Regions from separate parts of the Streptosporangium sp. NPDC000239 genome, predicted to be linked through region 2. Evidence: predicted binding sites of a transcription regulator. Region 2 holds the regulator's gene; the other holds the start of a gene.
The links. Region 2 encodes HrcA, which represses chaperone genes, less so after heat shock. Its sites were predicted from a motif close to TTGGCACTCTCNNNNNGAGAGTGCCAA; they were not measured.

Region 1: the regulator HrcA is predicted to act here: its motif matches at 2,057-2,083, upstream of ABT340_RS29880 (FmdB family zinc ribbon protein).

What each region holds. Positions count from the first base shown of each region.
Region 1 is NZ_JBEPEI010000015.1:26,508-29,911, forward strand. Features, by position in the region: gene ABT340_RS29870 (5-formyltetrahydrofolate cyclo-ligase) at 1-425, shown strand, start outside; gene ABT340_RS29875 (potassium/proton antiporter) at 486-1,991, shown strand; gene ABT340_RS29880 (FmdB family zinc ribbon protein) at 2,111-2,425, shown strand; gene ABT340_RS29885 (MFS transporter) at 2,437-3,404, opposite strand, start outside.
Region 2 is NZ_JBEPEI010000001.1:264,194-267,597, forward strand. Features, by position in the region: gene ABT340_RS01110 (DUF3097 domain-containing protein) at 1-501, opposite strand, end outside; gene ABT340_RS01115 (hypothetical protein) at 561-1,289, opposite strand; gene hrcA (heat-inducible transcriptional repressor HrcA) at 1,485-2,498, shown strand; gene dnaJ (molecular chaperone DnaJ) at 2,511-3,404, shown strand, end outside.

The DNA.
Region 1 (3,404 bases), on a different contig from region 2:
CGATCGGCACCGAGCCCTCGACCCACGGGCTCGTCTTCGCGCTGTGGAAGCACGGCGCCACCGTGATGCTTCCGGTGCTGCGTGAGGACGACGATCTCGACTGGGCTGTCTACGACGGTCCCGACACCCTCGCCCCCGGGCGTTTCGGGATCATGGAGCCGGTCGACACCCGGCGTGGCGTGGACGCCGTCAGGACCGCGGCCCTGGTGATCGTGCCCGCCCTGGCGGTAGACCGCTCCACCGGGGTGCGGCTCGGCCGCGGCGGTGGCTCCTATGACAGGGCCCTGGCCAGGGTCGGCCCGAATGTGCCCACGGTCGCCCTGCTCTACGCGAACGAGCTGCGGGAAGACGTCCCCGGAGAACCGCACGACATACCGGTTCGTTACGTCGCGCAACCAAATGGAATCACCCGAATTGTCCCTTGATGTGCCTAACGACTCTGTCCAATACGACACAATGGTCCCTGGAATCAGAGAGGGGACCGGATGGGGTTGGATGTCTGGCTGCTTCTCGGTGCGGGTGTCGTCATCGCGGCGATCGTCGCGGTACGGGTCGCCCACCGCAGCGGACTTCCCAGTCTCCTGATCTTCCTGGCCTTCGGTCTGCTCATCGGTGAGTCCGGCCTCGGGCTCCAGTTCGAGAACCCGGTGCTCGCCCAGCAGATGGGCCTGATCGCCCTGGCGGTGATCCTCGCCGAAGGTGGCCTGACCACCAACTGGAACCACGTACGGCGCTCCATTCCCACCGCGCTCGTGCTCGCGACCGTCGGGGTCGGGGTGAGCGTCGCCACCGTCGCCGCCGCGGTGCACACCCTGCTCGACATGGACTGGCGGACCTCGCTGCTGCTCGGCGCGGTCCTCGCCTCGACCGACGCCGCGGCGGTGTTCTCCGTACTGCGCCGCCTGCCCCTGCCCTCCCGGCTGGCGGGCGTCCTCGAAGCCGAGTCCGGGTTCAACGACGCGCCGACCGTCATCGCGGTCATGCTGCTGAGCGCCGCCGCCTCCCCCAGCCTGGGAGAGGCACTGCTCATGGTCGTCGTCGAACTGGCCGTCGGAGCGGTCGTCGGCCTGGCGGTCGGGCCGCTCGGTGTCTACGCGCTGCGCCGTATCGCGCTGCCGATCTCCGGCCTGTACCCGATCGCGGTGCTCGCGCTGGCGTTCGTCGCCTACGCGGGCGCCGTACTCCTGCACGGCAGCGGTTTCCTCGCGGTCTACCTGGCCACCCTGGTCATGGGCAACTCCCGGATGCCCCACCGCGCCTCGTCGAGGGGCTTCGCCGAGGGCGTCGCCTGGCTGGCCCAGATCGGCCTGTTCGTCATGCTCGGCATGCTGGCCAGCCCTTCCGAGATGCCGTCGGCGATCATTCCGGGCCTGGTCGCCGGACTGATCCTGGTCGCCGTCGCCAGGCCGCTCTCGATCGTTGTCTCCGCCCTGATCGTCAGGAGCGCGCGGATCGACCGGCTCAACTGGCGGGAACAGGCCTTCCTGTCCTGGGCGGGACTGCGCGGCGCGGTGCCCATCGTGCTGGCGACCATCCCCTGGGCGGCCAACTCGGTGCACAACGGCGTCGCGAAACTCGTGTTCAACGAGGTCTTCGTGATCGTCGTCGTCTACACGCTGCTGCAGGGGCCGACGCTGCCCTTCGTCGCCAAGGCCCTCGGCCTGTCGACACCGGACGAGGCACGTGACCTTGAGGTCGAGTCCGCTCCCCTTGAGGAACTCAACGCCGACCTGCTGCAGGTCAAGGTGCCGCCGACCTCCAAGCTCCACGGCGTCGAGGTCTTCGAGCTACGGTTGCCGACCGACGCCCAGGTCACCCTGATCGTCAGGGACGGCAGGACGTTCGTTCCCTCGGACTCGACGAGGATCAGGATCGACGACCAACTCCTGATCGTGACGACCGCGGCCTGCAGGGAAACGGTCGAGCGCAGGATGAAGGCGATCAGCCGCCGGGGCAAGCTGGCGGGCTGGTTCGGCGAGCGGGGCAGCTGATCCATTCATTCCCACCCGGAATGCGACAGATCCGACTCGCGTTTATGCTTGTCGGCTGCCTATCATTAGCAGTCGCGTCAGTAGAGTGCCAGACGGCGCGGATCGAAGGAGGAGGAACGGTGCCCACCTACCAGTACGCCTGCAGCGCATGCGGCAACGAGTTCGACATCGTCCAGAAGTTCTCAGACGACGCGCTCACCGAGTGCCCGTCCTGTGCCGGTGAGCTGCGCAAGGTGTTCTCCGCGGTCGGCATCGTGTTCAAGGGCTCCGGCTTCTACCGGACCGACAGCAGGTCCTCCTCGACCAGCACGGTGAGCTCTTCCTCGACGTCCGCCTCCTCCGGCTCGTCCGGAGAGTCGAAGTCAAGCGAGTCCAAGCCGAGCGAGTCCAAGCCCGCCGCCGCCGCCGGCACCCCGGCTCCCGCGGCCTCCTAGCGCGGCACCCGTCACGCTCCGGCGGCTCCTCGGGGGCGGTCGGAGGCCGAGCCGAGCATCTCGTGGGGCAGCCTGTCCAGCAGCTCACGAAGCCCTGGATGCCGCGCGGGGTCCCAGTCGTCGATCATCCGCCGCAGCCCCTCGCGGGCCTCGGCGACAAGTGCCCCGGCCACCCGTTCACCGGCCGGGGTCAGTTCAAGGCGCCCGCCGCCGTCGGTACGGCGGGCCAGCCCTCGCGTGACGAGCAGATCCGCGTACGGCCTGCCCCTCTCGACCGTGACCCTCGCCCGTTCGGCGAGTTCCACGCTTTTCTGACCGCCCCCGGTGCCCAATCTGGCGATCAGCCACACCGAACCCGGCGGCAGGTCGAGACCGGCCGTCTCCCCGAGACGGCGGTAGTAGTCCCGGCGCATGTCCGCGTCGGCCAGTCGCCACAGCCCGCGTTCCACCTCGCGCAACGAGGAACGCTGCGCGGACACCGCGCCGTAGCACTCCCCCAGGTCCACGGGCCTGGTGGTCTCGCGCAACGGCACCTCGGGCAGCAGCCAGGCCGCTGCGAAGGCCACCAGCGCGACGGGCGCGGTGTACAGGAACACCCCGGCGATCGCGTCCGAGTAGGCCGCCAGGAACGCCGCCATGGCCCCGGGCTCCAGCCTCCTGACGGCCGTCGGATCCGACTGGACCGCCGTGGCGACCCCCGGCGGGAGCCGTACGGTCCGCGACAGCCGTACGAGGTCGTCGGTCAGCCGTGAGGCGAAGACCGTGCCCGCGACGGCGACGCCGAAGGAACCGCCGATGGAGCGGAAGAAGGTGACCCCCGAGGTGGCCACTCCCAGGTCCTCGAAACCGACGGCGTTCTGCACCACGATCACCAGCACCTGCATCACCAGGCCGATGCCGACGCCCAGTACGAGCAGGTAGACGCTCAGTTCGAGGACCGGGATGTCCACCCGGACCCGGGAGAGCAGGCAGAGCCCGA
Region 2 (3,404 bases):
ACGCTCAGGGCCGGGCCCGAACTCCGCGACGATCTCGGGGAGGTGGTCGACGCCCTCGAGGTACTCGACCACGACGCCCTCGACGCGCAGGTCGTGTCCCCAGACCTTCTCGACCAGCGCGGCGTCGTGCACGCCCTCCACGTAGATCCGGCTCTCCCTGGCGACCCGGGCCCGCAGGCCCTCGACCGCGATGGAGCCGGAGGCGCTGCGCCGTGGCCCCTGGGGCCCCTGGGGTCCCCGGGAGCCCGGAGACGCGGCGGCGGGCCGTACCAGGGTCACCGTCCTGCCTTCGAGGAGGAACGCGGCCGGGTCGAGCGGGAACAGGCGCCGCCGCCCGAAGCGGTCCTCCAGGGTGACGGCCTCCTTGTCGCAGGCGACCACGGCGCCGCAGAAGCCGCTCTCGGCGTCCTCGACGACCAGGTCGGGCTCGGCGGGGACCTGGGGGATCCTCCCCTTGAGGGGACGACGCCAGTTTCCCGCCAGCACGTCACGCTCGTACATCACCGGCCGTCAGCCACCTCTCGCAGGGGATCACGTGGGACGGTAGCAAAGAGCGGGCCTCACCTGCCGTAGGCTCCGGGCTGTCCCCACTGGGCCGCCGCGGCCGCGGCCTGGCGCTTGCGGGCGCCGCTGCGCTTGACCAGCACGACGATCGTCACGATGACGGCCAGCAGGAACCCGATCCCCGGCACGCCGAACAGCATCAGCGTGCCGCTGATCACCGAGTCGGCCACGATCTCCTTGCCCACGCCGAACTTGGCGTCGACCCCGCCCGAGGTGGTGCAGGTGATCGGGTAGTCGCCCGCCTTGTCCACCCCGATCCGCAGGGCGAGCTCCCACAGCTGCCCGTCGGCGGTGACGGTCTGCTGGAAGCTCGGCCGCTGGAGCTTGACGGTTCCCGGGGCGCCCTCGATCTGGCACTCGAAGTTCGTGCCCTTGGCCGCGGCGACGTAGATGGCGGGCTTGTTCGCCGGGTCGATGCTGACGGTCGTCTTCTGGTCGGGGCCGAAGGAGGAGGTCGGGGCGGCTTCGGTGACCGCGTTGAAGAGACCGCCCGCGAAACCGACGAAGCCAATGATCACGCTCAGCACGAAGAGCAGCCACACGCCGACGATCCAGCCGACGCTGGGCTTCACCTTCGGCGGCGGGCCCTGGGGGGCGCCGTATCCCGGGGGCGGGTAGCCGAAGGAGGGGCCGCCCTGCTGGTACTGCTGTTGCTGCTGGTGGGGCTGGCCGTACGGCTGCTGGGGGGTGCCGTAACCCGAAGGGGATCCGAAATCATTGGACATATACCTAATTGTGGCCCTTACCACTTGGATAGCGATAGCAGCTGACTTGACAATGGCTTGCTCCAGGACCCGCTCCCGCCCATCCTGGTGCCGTGTTATCGCACCCCCCGGGCTGGAGCCGTACACTTGGCACTCGGGAACACCGAGTGCCAGACCTGGCGTTTCCCGTCCGAGCGCAGGTAGGAGGTGAGCACGTTGGTTGACGACCGCAAGCTGGCGGTCCTACGCGCCATCGTCGAGGACTACGTGTCCACCAATGAGCCGGTCGGCTCGAAGGCTCTCGCGGAGCGTCACAACCTGGGTGTGTCCCCCGCGACCATCCGCAACGACATGGCGGTGCTGGAGGAGCAGGGCTACATCGCCCAGCCCCACACCAGCGCGGGCCGGGTGCCGACGGACAAGGGCTACCGGCTGTTCGTCGACCGCCTCTCCCAGGTGAAGCCGCTGTCCGGCGCGGAGAGGAGGGCCATCGAGAGCTTCCTCGCGGGCGCCGTCGACCTCGACGACGTCGTGATGCGCACGGTACGGCTGCTGGCCCAGCTGACCCGTCAGGTCGCCGTGGTCCAGTACCCCACGATCTCCAACTCCAAGGTCCGCCACGTCGAGCTGGTCCCGCTGAACGAGCACCGCCTGATGTTCGTGCTCATCACCAACACCGGGCGGGTCGAGCAGCGCGTGGTGGAGCTGCAGGAGGTCATCGACGACAACCGCGTGGCGCACCTGCGCGCGGTGCTCAACGCCTGCCTGGACGGCTGCGGGCTGGCCAGTGTTCCCGACATGGTCGCCGACCTGCCAGAACGGCTGCCAGCCGAGGACAGGCCCGTCGCGGCCACCATCCTTTCGGTCCTGCTTGAGTCCCTTGTGGACCGGCATGATGAGAAGATCGTTTTCGCCGGGGCCGCCAATCTCGCGGGGGCCGACTTCACCGTCGGGCTCCGCGACGTGCTGGAGGCCCTGGAGGAGCAGGTGGTGCTCATGCGCCTGCTCGGTGAGACCTCGGACCTGTCGGCGCTGACGGTGCGCATCGGCTCGGAGAACCCCTACACGGGTCTCCAGGGCACATCCATCGTCGCCGCCGGATACGGTTCGGGTGGCAAGCAACTGGCCCGGCTCGGTGTGCTGGGTCCGACACGTATGGACTACCCGGTCACGATGGGCGCGGTGCGCGCGGTGGCACGCTACGTCAGCCAGATCCTGGCTGCATCCTAAGAGGTCAACTAAGTGGCTACTAAGAGTGACTACTACGGCACCCTGGGGGTGCGGCGCGACGCCAGCGCGGAGGAGATCAAGAAGGCCTACCGCCGCCTGGCCAGGGAACTGCATCCCGATGTGAACCCCGACCCTGAGACCCAGGAGCGGTTCAAGGACATCACCCAGGCCTACGAGGTGCTGTCCGACCCCAACAAGCGTCAGATGTACGACATGGGCGCCGACCCGTTCTCCTCGGGCGGCGCGGGCGCCGGAGGCTTCGGCGCCGGCTTCCCCTTCAGCGACATCATGGACGCCTTCTTCGGCGCGGCGGGCGGTGGCGCGGGGCGCGGTCCCCGCTCGCGGGCCCGCAGGGGCCGCAACGCCACCATCAGGGTCGAACTCGACCTGCGGGAGGCGGCCTTCGGCACGACCCGCGAGCTGGTGGTCGACACCGCGATCCTGTGCGAGGTCTGCACCGGCTCCGGCGCGGCGGCGGGCACCCACCCCGACACCTGTGACGTCTGCCACGGGCGCGGCGAGGTCTCCCAGGTCACCCGGTCCTTCCTCGGCCAGGTCATGACCTCCCGTCCCTGCCCGCAGTGCGGCGGGTTCGGTTCGATCATCCGCAACCCCTGCCAGGAGTGCTCCGGCGACGGCCGGGTCCGCACCCGGCGGACCATCAAGGTCCGCATCCCCGCGGGAGTCGAGGACGGCACCCACATCCAGCTCGCCGGCGAGGGCGAGATCGGTCCCGGCGGCGGCCCGCCCGGTGACCTGTTCCTGGAGATCGTCGAGCGCCCCCACGAGACGTTCGAGCGCCGCGGCGACGACCTGCACTGCACCGTGCAGATCCCGATGACCGCCGCCGCGCTCGGCACGATCCTGACGCTGGAGACACTCGACGGCGCCGAGGAGCTGGACGTC